DNA from 2 places in the Endozoicomonas sp. 4G genome. Region 1 is predicted to be linked to the other one. Evidence: predicted binding sites of a transcription regulator. Region 1 holds the regulator's gene; the other holds the start of a gene.
The links. The regulator PhoB, encoded in region 1, activates phosphate uptake and scavenging genes when phosphate is short. The targets are predictions, from matches to a motif close to TGTCATANNNNTGTCANA.

Region 1 (5,813 bases):
GGGAAACTATTCATTGCCAAGAGCAAAGAGCCGTTGAATATTCGCTGGAGCAGGGGGCTTTCTTCAGAACCTTCCAGTATCACCATCATCAAAGATCGGGCAGGCCGGTACTTTGTGTCCATACTGTGTGAGTTTGAAGCTAAACCAATGCCTATTAGTAACAAGACAGTGGGTATTGATTTAGGTTTGAATGATCTGTTCATCACTTCAGACGGTGAAAAATCCGGTAACCCAAGGCACACCAAACGCTACGAGATAAAGCTCGCCTATCTTCAGCGTCAACTGGCTAAAAAGCAGAAAGGCAGCAACAACCGAGCCAAAGCAAGGCTCAAGGTTGCCCGTGTCCATGCCAAAATAGCCGATTGCCGGATGGATGCCACCCACCAGGCATCCCGCAAACTCATTAACGAGAACCAAGTTGTTTGCGTAGAGTCTCTGAACGTGAAGGGTATGATCAAAAATCCAAAGCTGGCAAAGCATATAGCCGATGCAAACTGGGGAGAGTTTGTCCGTCAGTTGAAATACAAGGCTGGTTGGGCGGGTAGAGATCTGGTTAAGATAGACCGATTCTTTCCAAGCTCTAAACGCTGTTCCGGTTGCGGATTTGTCCATGAACGTCTGCCGTTGTCTATTCGTGAATGGGAATGCCCGGAATGCAAAACCCATCACGACCGGGACGTTAACGCAGCAAAGAATATCAAAACCGCCGGGCTGGCGGGGTTAGCCTGTGGAGCGACTGGAACGGGGATAGAGGCTTAAAAGCTCCTATCCAGGGAAGGCGTGTTGAAACAGGAAGCTTGTTAGGTGACTAACGGGAATCCCCGTCGTTTACGGCGGGGAGGATGTCAAGGTGATCTAAATGGGAAAAACAGTCTCTGTAGATTATGTAAAAGGGCAGAAGCTTGATGTGTACAAAGACAAAAAAGCACTCGATAAAATGACCGAAGAGGAGCTTCATGAGGCAGCATTAGAAGACCCTGATGCACAGCCTCTATCCGAAGAACAACTCGAACACTTTAAGCGGGTGAATCCAAATCTCCCCAAGAAGGAAGCAGGAAATGGGTAAAAAATTGTTCGGCACCCTATATCAGCTACTCCATTGCCGTACAAGATTTTTTCTATCTCTCAGGCTTTCAAACCGCAACCACGAAGAACGATATCACAGAGAGTGTCGGCGGCTTTCTCGTAAGTAGAGGCAGGCAATTTCTTTGTATTCATGATCATACAGATCTGTTTTTCATAATCAGCGTAATGCTGAGTCGATCCCCAAATCATAAAAATCAGGTGCATGGCTTCCATCCGGAGCATTTTTCCTTCATCCATCCAGTGTTGGAAAACGTCTGTTGTGTTTTTAAACCATTGCTGGGTAGAAGCCTTCATGGAAGGGGATAATTGCTGACAGCCATGAATGATCTCGCTGGCAAAAATCCGGCTGGCAATGGGGTATTTTCTGGAAACTTCTACCTTGGAACGGATATATCGCTCAAGGGATTGTGCCGGGTCATCTTCCGGGTGAAGGTGGTTCAGTTCGTTGTTCCAGAGGCGCAGAATATTATTAAGCACTTCGTCATACATTTTCTGCTTGTTGCTGAAATAATACAAAACAGTCGGCTTGGGTAAATGAGCCAGTTCAGCTATTCTCTGAACCGTGGCTCCGCCGTATCCATGCCGGGCAAATTCCTGCTCAGCCGCCTTCATAATCAGTCGAACTCTTTCGGTTCTGATACGACCGGTTTTCCGGGGTATCGGTTTTACTTCAGCCATGTACAGATCCTGAGCTATTGTTTTTGATTATCCCTTGGGGATGATTTATATCATTGGTACGAATCATAGAAAAGAATCAGGCAGTGTCCACAACTGTGAAGTTTTCAGGGCGTCGGCCTGCTTTTCAGCCTAAAGTCATTCTCAATCCCATAAATTTGGCCAATAATAGCAGCGGATTTTTAACCGTGAAGCGACTATCCTGTCATTGCTTTTCATGGTTCTGGAGCATTAGGTGTGTGAAGCAGCAGGAGTACGGGTGTCTTTTATTGATTTTGCTGGCCTGTCCTGGAAGCCCAGGCATTATCTGAAACAACAAATTCCGGAGACTTGGAGAGACTGGTTGCTGGACAGTGGCTCACTGACTCAGCGTTTGAAGCTGACGTTTCATGGCGACTTTAGTGTTCAGGTTATTCGTCATGGAACCCTTATGCCAACCTATTCGGAACTGAAGTTTCTTAATAATCATGAGCCGCTAAAGGCGATGCCTGCCTTTGATGGATTAGCAGGATCCTTCAGAAACGGGCACTGCAGCAAAATGGCTTCCATCAGGGAGGTTCTGTTAATCTGCGGCGGTAGGCCCAGGGTCTTTGCGCGCAGTGTCTTGCCTCACAGCAGTCTTGTGGGCACTAACAGGGAGCTGCTGCAACTGGGCAGTAAACCCCTGGGTGAGTTTTTATTTAACCACCCTGGCATGCGCCGGGGGCCATTTGAACTGGCGGAACTGCCGGCTCGTCAGTTCAATCCTTATCTGGTGGAAAAATATTCAGACGAAACAGCCTGGGGAAGGCGGTCGTTATTTTATTTACACGAAAAGCCTATTTCTGTTTGTGAAATCTTTTTGCCAGACCTGCCTGGGCAGACAAATAAGCAAGAACTGGCTATGACCTGATAAACTGGCGATCAGTACTCAGCCATACAGCCAGCCAAACATTATGATGCAACTCAGGAAACCCATGCGGGGATTAGCGGGCACAAATGCGGTTCTACAGCGATTCCCCCGTTTGAAAGACTTTTTACAGCTGGCTCGACTCGATCGACCCATCGGTATCTATCTGTTGCTCTGGCCTACTATGTGGGCACTCTGGGTTGCTGCAGAAGGTGTGCCGGATCTGGCAAATCTGGTGATTTTTTCGGTCGGTGTGGTTCTGATGCGCAGTGCCGGTTGTGTCATCAATGACTTTGCCGACAGGAAAGTGGACGGTCATGTTAAACGCACACGTAACCGACCACTGGTGACGGGGAGAATTCGGGAAAAAGAAGCACTGATGTATTTTGCAGGCATGGTGCTGGTGGCTTTTATTCTCGTGCTCTTTACCAATACCCTTACGATTCAACTGTCTTTTGCCGCATTATTGCTGGCTTCGGCCTATCCTTTTGCAAAACGCCACACGCATCTGCCCCAGGTGGTATTGGGGGCTGCTTTTGGTTGGTCAATACCTATGGCTTTTGCGGCGCAGAGCGGAGTCCTGGGAAGCACTGCCTGGCTGATATTTCTCGCCAATCTGTTTTGGACGGTGGCCTACGATACTCAATACGCCATGGTGGATCGTGACGATGACCTGAAAGTAGGCATCAAGTCTACAGCGATTCTTTTTGGTGATATGGATAACCTGATCATAGGTAGTTTACAGGTGCTTACTCTGGTGACTCTGGCCATGGTCGGTCATCAGCTGGCGCTGGGTTTTCTGTACTTCCTTTCACTGACTGCGGTAGCAGCCTTTTTCGTTTATCAGCAGTGGCTAACCCGTCGACGTGAGCGTGAGGCTTGTTTCAAGGCATTTCTGAATAACCACTGGGTTGGGGCCATTGTTTTTGCTGGTTTGGTGGTGAGTTATTGGTGATCTCATGGCTGGAACCCCTGCTCTGCAAGGTCTGAAATAGTTGTCTTCATTCTCAAACTGTGATGTCAGTCTGGAGGTGTCATCTGCCTGTAACATTTCAAGAGTGTAATAGCCGGTGTATAGTGCGGTTGATTAAACTTTTGAAAAACAGCCCCGGCCTAAACGAGCCTGAGCTGACCAACACCCTGATATCACCGCCGCAGTCGAATTGATAGATAAGCAGGTAGAGATCAATGCCAGGAAAGACCATTCTGATCGTAGATGACGAAGCACCTATTCGCGAGATGGTGATCGTTGCTCTGGAAATGGCAGGGTACGACTGTCTTGAGGCGGCTGATGCGAAGGAAGCGCACTCTCTGATTGTGGATAATAAACCCGATCTGATCCTGCTGGACTGGATGCTGCCAGATGTCTCCGGCATTGAACTGGCCCGCCGTCTGAAGCGCAATGAGCTGACCTCTGAAATTCCCATCGTTATGTTGACGGCCAAGGGTGAAGAAGACCATAAAATCCAGGGACTTGAAACCGGAGCCGATGACTATATCACCAAGCCTTTTTCCCCCCGTGAGCTGGCTGCCCGCTTAAAAGCGGTGTTGCGCCGGGCAGGTGGGCTGGATAACCAGTCTCCCATTGTCATCAAGGGGTTGGAACTGGATCCTGTCAGCCACAGAGTCTCCATCGATGGCTCACCTGCTGAAATAGGCCCTACCGAGTACCGATTGCTACAGTTTTTTCTGACGCACCAGGAGCGTGCCTATACCCGTGGGCAGTTGTTGGATCAGGTCTGGGGAGGCAATGTCTACGTAGAGGAGCGAACTGTAGACGTTCACATTCGACGCCTGCGTAAGGCATTGGGTGGTAACTATGAAGGGTTTGTGCAAACCGTTCGTGGTACTGGATACCGTTTCTCAACCAGAGTCTAGCTTTCTAACCCTCTAACTCTCTTTTCCGCCCAGTTTTCAGCAGGTGTTTGTCCGGGAGTCATATGACAACAATTTCAAAAACCCATTTGCTGAGCCGCATGATGGCTTACCTGGTTGTTGGGTTTTCCCTGGGCTGGTTGGTTGGCGAGCCTTTTTTAGGGCTTTGTGTGGTGATGGGGGGCTATTTTGTCTGGAGTTTCCGACAGCTTTTCAAACTGCTGGACTGGCTCAATGACCCCAGGGCCAGAAGCAAAGAACCTCCCGAGAGTAAAGGATTCTGGGGTGAAATCTTTGATGGCATCTATCGTTTGCAGAAGCAGCACAGTCGCTCCCGGCAAAAGCTGACCGTAGTACTTGAGCGTATTCAGGAATCAACCGCTGCGCTTAATGACGGAGTTGTGATGATCGATAATCAGAGCAACCTGGAATGGTGGAATCCTGCTGCTGAAACCTTAATGGGTCTGAAGATGCCTGAAGATCAGGGGCAGTTGATTACCAACCTGCTGCGTGATCCGAGGTTTGCGGACTACTTTGAGCAGGGCGGTTATCAAAAAGCCCTGGAGATCCCTTCTCCGGTCAACCCGGATCATCAGCTGCAATTTAATATAACCGTGTATGGCAAAGGCAATCGTCTGATGACCGTGAGAGATGTCACGCGCCTGAATCAGCTGGAAGTCATGAGAAAGGACTTTGTTGCCAACGTATCCCATGAGTTGAGAACACCGTTGACGGTGGTATCCGGCTATCTTGAAACCATGCTGGACAGTTTGGGGCCGGATTCAGGTCTCCCTCCTGTCTGGGAGAAAGCACTGAACAGGATGCAGGAGCAGTCACTCAGAATGCAGAATCTGGTGGCAGACCTGTTGTTGCTGTCCAAGCTCGAATCGGCTGAAGCTCAGGCCGATGAAAACGGGGTTGATGTTAAAGCCATGCTGAACAGCATTGTTGAGGATGGGCGGGCACTCAGTGGTGAAAACCAGCACCAGATTTCACTGGATTGTCCTGAAGGTGTCTTTTTGGCTGGCAATAGCAGCGAATTACGCAGTGCCTTCTCGAACCTGGTCTTTAATGCCGTACGCTATACGCCGCTGGGCGGGAAGATACAGGTGAGCTGGTGGCAGGATAAGGAAGGCGGACACATGATGGTGGAAGATAATGGTATCGGCATTGATCCCATGCATATTTCCAGACTGACTGAACGCTTTTACCGGATTGATAAAAGCCGTAGCCAGAATACCGGGGGAACAGGGCTCGGACTGGCTATCGTCAAGCACGTTATGCTGAG
Region 2 (5,813 bases), 450 kb from region 1:
TTTATAGAGGTGCTTGAAAATAATGACCTGACCATTACTCAGACCGGCGGCCAGCAGGTTGTTATCAACCGGATCATTGGCAATGGTGGTGACTGAGGTGCCAGCAGGAAGGGGCAGGGAATAGTGATATTTCTGCGCCCCGGTTCCGGTGGCGGAAAACGTCATGGCACCGTCAGCGGTGATGGAAAAAGCCAGTTCCGCCTGTTCTTCCATGCTCTGGTACAGTGGGCGTTGCTCTTCGGTAAGTGTCTGTGTCCAGGTGCTGGTTTGTTCAATGTCTGCGCTTTTGAATAAGGGAGCCACCTCGTAAAGAAGGTAAATAAAGATCAGCAGGATGGCAGCAATAACACCGAGACCACCCACGGCCACACTCCAGCGGGTCAGGTGATCTTTGAAAAAGCGAAGTGACTGATGGCGTTTATGGGCCGGGGTGTTGTAATCGACACCAGGGCTGTCTTCTATTATTGGTGGGTACATGGCACTGGTCGCAGGGATTATTGATCGTACCTTAAAGGGCCTGTGTTACAAAAATATGACAGAATTGAAAAAAATGGGAGACAGATCACAGCATAGCTTGGGAATCTTTGGCTCGCTTTTTCAGCAGGGTCTGTTAAGATCGACCGTCCAAACAGATGATTCCATCAGGAAGCTTTATCCATGCAATCAAGACAATTGTCCTTGTCTACAACGGGTTGTTTTTCCCTGACAGTGTTCTCTCAAACTGCTGCTGCCCCTCTGCATCCCCACCATCATTCCCATCATTGATTCCTGACCGCTTTATCAGGAATATCCCTATGCTTTAAATACTTGCTTAGCCCGCTGGCGCTCTATTTGCAGGAATAATAAAGCTATTAACTAAAACTGATTTATGCCGCTATAGCTCATGCTCCATAGCTGACTGTTGCTGGCGGTAATAACGAAAAAATACCATTTGGAAATACTATGAACGCAGTGATTCTGGCGGTCGCCGTCATGCTCGTATTGAGTTTGTTGCGCGTCAATGTGGTTCTGGCGCTCTTTATTGGGGCGATGGCCGGGGGAATGATCGGAGGTCTGGATATTGTTCAGACTCTGGAGGCATTTTCCAGAGGTTTAGGCGGTGGCGTGGGTATTGCCATTAGTTACGCCATGCTGGGTGCTTTTGCTATGGCCATTGCCCGCTCCGGTATACCTGAGTGGATGGCTGGCAAGATCATCCGCACAGTGAAGAGCAGTAATAGCTCTCATAACAATGTAAAGCTAAAGTACGGTTTGTTCCTGACCATGGTGTTGATGGCCTTTTCTTCCCAGAATCTGGTGCCCATCCATATCGCTTTTATTCCCATACTGATTCCACCCCTGTTATCAGTATTCAGTGCTATGGCGATTGATCGCCGTCAGGTGGCCTGTCTGCTGACCTTTGGTCTTACTGCAACCTATATGCTCTTTCCAATCGGTTTTGGCAGTGTCTATCTGAATCAGATTCTTGGTGGCAACCTGCAGGAAAATGGGCTGGATATTGAGCTGAGCCAAATGCCGCTGGCCATGGCGATTCCTGTTTTTGGCATGTTCCTGGGATTGCTGATCGCGGTATTTTTCAGTTATCGAAAGCCAAGGGCCTATCGTCAGGCAGAAACCCTTTTGATTCATCAGCAAGAGGTTCAGTTAAGTAAGCCTGTCATCATTACCTCTGTCATTGCCATCGCGGTTTTGCTGGTGAGTCAATTGCTGGCCGGATCCATGGTTCTTGGGGCTGCACTGGGTTTTATTATCATGGTCATTGGGCGAATCGTCTGTTGGCGGGAAGCAGACGAGGTGTTCAATGAAGGTCTGCGAATGATGGCGGTTTTTGGCTTCATTATGATCTCGGCGGCAGGCTTTGCCGAGGTGCTCCGCTCAACAGGTGATATTCCTGAGCTGGTGGGTCAGGTGCAGATGTTTGTTGGCAACAGTCAGGCGCTTGCCGCCATTCTTATGCTTCTGGTCGGGCTGCTGATTACTATGGGTATTGGTTCTTCGTTCTCAACGGTGCCGATTATTGCCACCCTTTATGTGCCGCTGGGTATGGAGCTCGGTTTTACGCCGCTGGCGATAGCCTGTCTGGTAGGTGCCGCAGGAGCGTTAGGGGATGCGGGCTCTCCGGTTTCAGAATCCACCATTGGCCCCACCGCTGGCTTGAATGTGGATGGTCAGCACGACCACATTCGGGATTCGGTGATTCCCACCTTTTTACACTTCAATATTCCCATGATCATTTTTGGCTGGATTGCCGCCATGATTCTCTGAGCCAAAAATGAAAACGGGGCCAGTTGGCCCCGCGTGCATCACTCATCAAGCGGTGGATTACAGCTCGAGTTCAGACCGATACTTTTCAACCACCTTGGCAGGCAAGGGGATGTAGCCATCTTTAACCACCACTTCCTGACCCTGCTGGGACAGCACCAGTTTCAGGAATTCAGCTTCCATGGGAGGCAGTTTCTTGTTGGGCTGCTTGTTAACGTATACATACAGGAAACGAGACAGTGGGTAAGAGTTGTTGACAGCGTTAGTGGGCGTGGCTTCAACAAAGGGCTGACCGGCTTTTCTGGCCAGGGGGACAGTACGTACACTGGACGTCTGGTAGCCAATCCCGGAATAGCCAATGCCATTAACAGAAGCACTGACCGATTGTACGACAGAAGCAGAACCCGGCTGTTCGTTGACGTTGTTACGGAAGTCACCTTTACACAGGGCTTTCTTCTTGAAGTAACCGTAGGTGCCGGATACCGAGTTACGGCCATATAGCTGGATTGAACGGTTTTTCCAGACTCCGTCCAGACCCGCACCGCCCCAAGTGGTGATGTCTTTGTCGCCGCCACACTTGCGGGTGGAAGAGAAAATAGCGTCCACCTGCGCCATGGTCAGCCCCTTGATGGGGTTGTCTTTGTTGACGAAAACCGCCAGAGCATCAATAGCGACCGGAACGGCAGTGGGCTTGTAGCCGTGTTTCTTCTCAAAAGCTTCCAGTTCCTTGTCTTTCATTTTGCGGCTCATGGGGCCGATGTTGGAAGTCCCTTCAGTCAGGGCGGGTGGTGCAGTCGAAGAACCCGCTGCCTGAATCTGTACATTGACATTAGGGTATTCACGTTTGAAATCTTCTGCCCACAGGGTCATCAGATTGGCCAACGTGTCAGAGCCGACACTGGACAGGTTGCCTGATACACCACTGGCTTTCTGGTAAGTGGGGATTTCGGCGTCGATCTGACTGGCAGAAGCCGCCTGTATGCCAGCAGCAAGGGTCATTGTTGTTATTAGGGCTTTAAGTTTCATCCGTGTCTCTCCTGAAGGGATTTTTTGAGCCTCTCTTTAACGGCTGTAGGCACTTTAACGGCTGTAGGCACTTTAACGGCTGTAGGCACTTCTACGACTATAGGCATGTATCTACTGACAAAAACTATAAGGTGAAAATGTGACAGTTATATGACCGACGAAGAAAGCCGTTTATTCGCAATCTGAAGTGATTGTCTTACGGGCAGACACAGGATGTTGTCAGAGTAAACCGGTCAGAAATAGCCAGTTCCAGCTGATCCCCCTGTTTCAAAGGACCGACACCAGCCGGAGTCCCTGTGAGGATAATATCACCGGGTTCCAGTGTGAAATGACGGCTGATATAGCTGATCAGTCCCGGAATGGAAGTCAGCATGTGGGCTGACGTGTCTTTCTGACGAATCTGGCCATTGATTTTAAGGCTGAAGTGAATGTCATCAAAATCAGGCAGGTATTCCTTGGCAATAAAGCCTGAAACAGGGCAGCTGCCGTCAAACGCCTTGGCTATTTCCCAGGGCAGCCCCTTCGCTTTCAGCCGGGATTGAACATCCCGGAGCGTCAGATCCAGTGCCAGCCCTATTGCTTTGATAGCATCAATACTCTCACTCTCACAGGCATTCTGGAGTTGGGTATCTATCAGGATCGCTATTTCTGTTTCATGATGCACTTCACCGCGATCGACGGGGATAGCAAAAGGAGTCTCCAAGGATACCAGGGAGGTTGAAGGCTTGATAAACAACACCGGGTCATCGGGCAGAGGGTTGTTTAATTCCCGGATATGCTCAACATAGTTACGACCGACACAGACAACTTTGCCGGTCGGCAGGTTAATGCGATCGCCACTTAGCCAATGATGCCTGTACTTCATGAGGCTTCCTTTTTGTTGGTTTGTTCTTGTATTGTTATTTTGCTCATAGCTTGATACATCATGAGTATTAATCAGTCGTTTATTCATGCTACAACTATCATTCACAGTACAGACATTCGTTTTCCAGATTAACCGGATCCCAGGAGCACGTCATGTCCGAAGAACTCCAGATCAATATCCAGAACCTGCACGACCTGATTGAAGGGCAACCTGTGGATGATTGTACAGCAGGCGCCCTCAAGCAGATTACCGACGAGCTACAGCTGGCGCTGGCTCAGGCAGAGGGCGACATACCCCTGCAGGACTACAACGAACAGCTTGAGCAGGAAGCCATCAAATTTTCCGAAGACCACCCGGCATTGTCTCAGGCTATCAGACAGATTCTGACTACGTTGTCGAGTATAGGTGTCTGAAACAGAAACGCATCATAACTGCTCTACACTCGAGGTTTAAACCCCGTCGTGGTGATTGGACAAAAAATCCAGAGGTTGCCTCCTTAAGATAAGGCTCTTTTTCTTTTGTGTGCTATTATCCTCAGCCCGACTGGTTGTAAAGCCAGCTACTATACACGGTAGATAATAAGACATCTGAGCCATTGTTATGCCCTCTATTTCCCTGGACAAGAGTAAGATTCGATTCCTCCTTCTGGAGGGCGTTCACCCGTCTGCTGTGGAAGTGCTTGAAGCTTCCGGCTACACCAATATTGATTATGTGTCCAAGTCGTTACCAGATGACGAGCTGAAAAGCCGGATTGCCGAAGCACACTTTGTCGGCATTCGCTCCCGGACCCAGCTGACCGAGGACATCTTTGCCGCAGCCCGGAAGCTGATTGCCGTCGGTTGTTTCTGTATCGGTACCAATCAGGTTGAGCTGGTTGCTGCTACCTCCCGTGGCATTCCAGTCTTCAATGCACCCTATTCCAATACTCGTTCTGTTGCTGAACTGGTATTGGCTGAAGCCATTCTTTTGCTGCGAGGTGTTCCTGAAAAAAATGCGGTTGCTCACCGGGGTGGCTGGCAGAAAAGTGCCGCCAAATCCTACGAAATTCGCGGCAAAAAGCTGGGTATTATCGGTTACGGCAATATCGGCAGCCAGCTGAGTGTTCTGGCTGAATCTATGGGCATGGACGTCTATTACTACGATGTGGTGACTAAACTGTCCATCGGTAATGCCAGCCAGGTAGGCAGTCTCAATGAACTGCTGGCCATGTCGGATGTGGTCAGCCTGCACGTTCCTGAAACACCTGCCACTCAATGGATGTTTGGTAAAGAGCAGTTTGCGGCCATGAAAGAAGGCAGTATTCTGATCAATGCTTCCCGTGGAACCGTTGTCGACATTCAGTCCCTGGCCCGTGCCATTGAAACAGGCAAGTTGCTGGGTGCTGCCATTGATGTTTTCCCGGAAGAACCACGTTCCAACCATGAAGAGTTTGTCAGCCCGCTGCGTGGGCTCGATAATGTGATTCTGACGCCTCATGTAGGCGGCAGCACCCAGGAAGCGCAGGAAAATATCGGTCGTGAAGTCTCTGAGAAGTTTATTATGTACAGTGACAATGGTACAACATTGTCGTCTGTTAATTTCCCCGAAGTGTCACTGCCAGCTCATCCGGACAAGCACCGTATCCTGCATATTCACGAGAATATCCCCGGTGTTCTGGGAG

Region 2: K7B67_RS21675 (phosphate ABC transporter substrate-binding protein PstS family protein) is a predicted target of PhoB. The motif match lies at 3,427-3,444, and genes of this name have one in related genera.

What each region holds. Positions count from the first base shown of each region.
Region 1 is NZ_CP082909.1:5,009,965-5,015,777, reverse strand. It holds gene K7B67_RS19725 (transposase) at 1-759, shown strand, start outside; gene K7B67_RS19720 (hypothetical protein) at 860-1,066, shown strand; gene K7B67_RS19715 (TetR/AcrR family transcriptional regulator) at 1,126-1,764, opposite strand; gene K7B67_RS19710 (chorismate lyase) at 2,021-2,653, shown strand; gene ubiA (4-hydroxybenzoate octaprenyltransferase) at 2,718-3,605, shown strand; gene phoB (phosphate regulon transcriptional regulator PhoB) at 3,839-4,528, shown strand; gene phoR (phosphate regulon sensor histidine kinase PhoR) at 4,591-5,813, shown strand, end outside.
Region 2 is NZ_CP082909.1:5,458,226-5,464,038, forward strand. It holds gene K7B67_RS21665 (ABC transporter permease subunit) at 1-477, opposite strand, end outside; gene K7B67_RS21670 (Na+/H+ antiporter NhaC family protein) at 943-2,265, shown strand; gene K7B67_RS21675 (phosphate ABC transporter substrate-binding protein PstS family protein) at 2,323-3,288, opposite strand; gene K7B67_RS21680 (fumarylacetoacetate hydrolase family protein) at 3,485-4,153, opposite strand; gene K7B67_RS21685 (DUF4404 family protein) at 4,306-4,566, shown strand; gene serA (phosphoglycerate dehydrogenase) at 4,754-5,813, shown strand, end outside.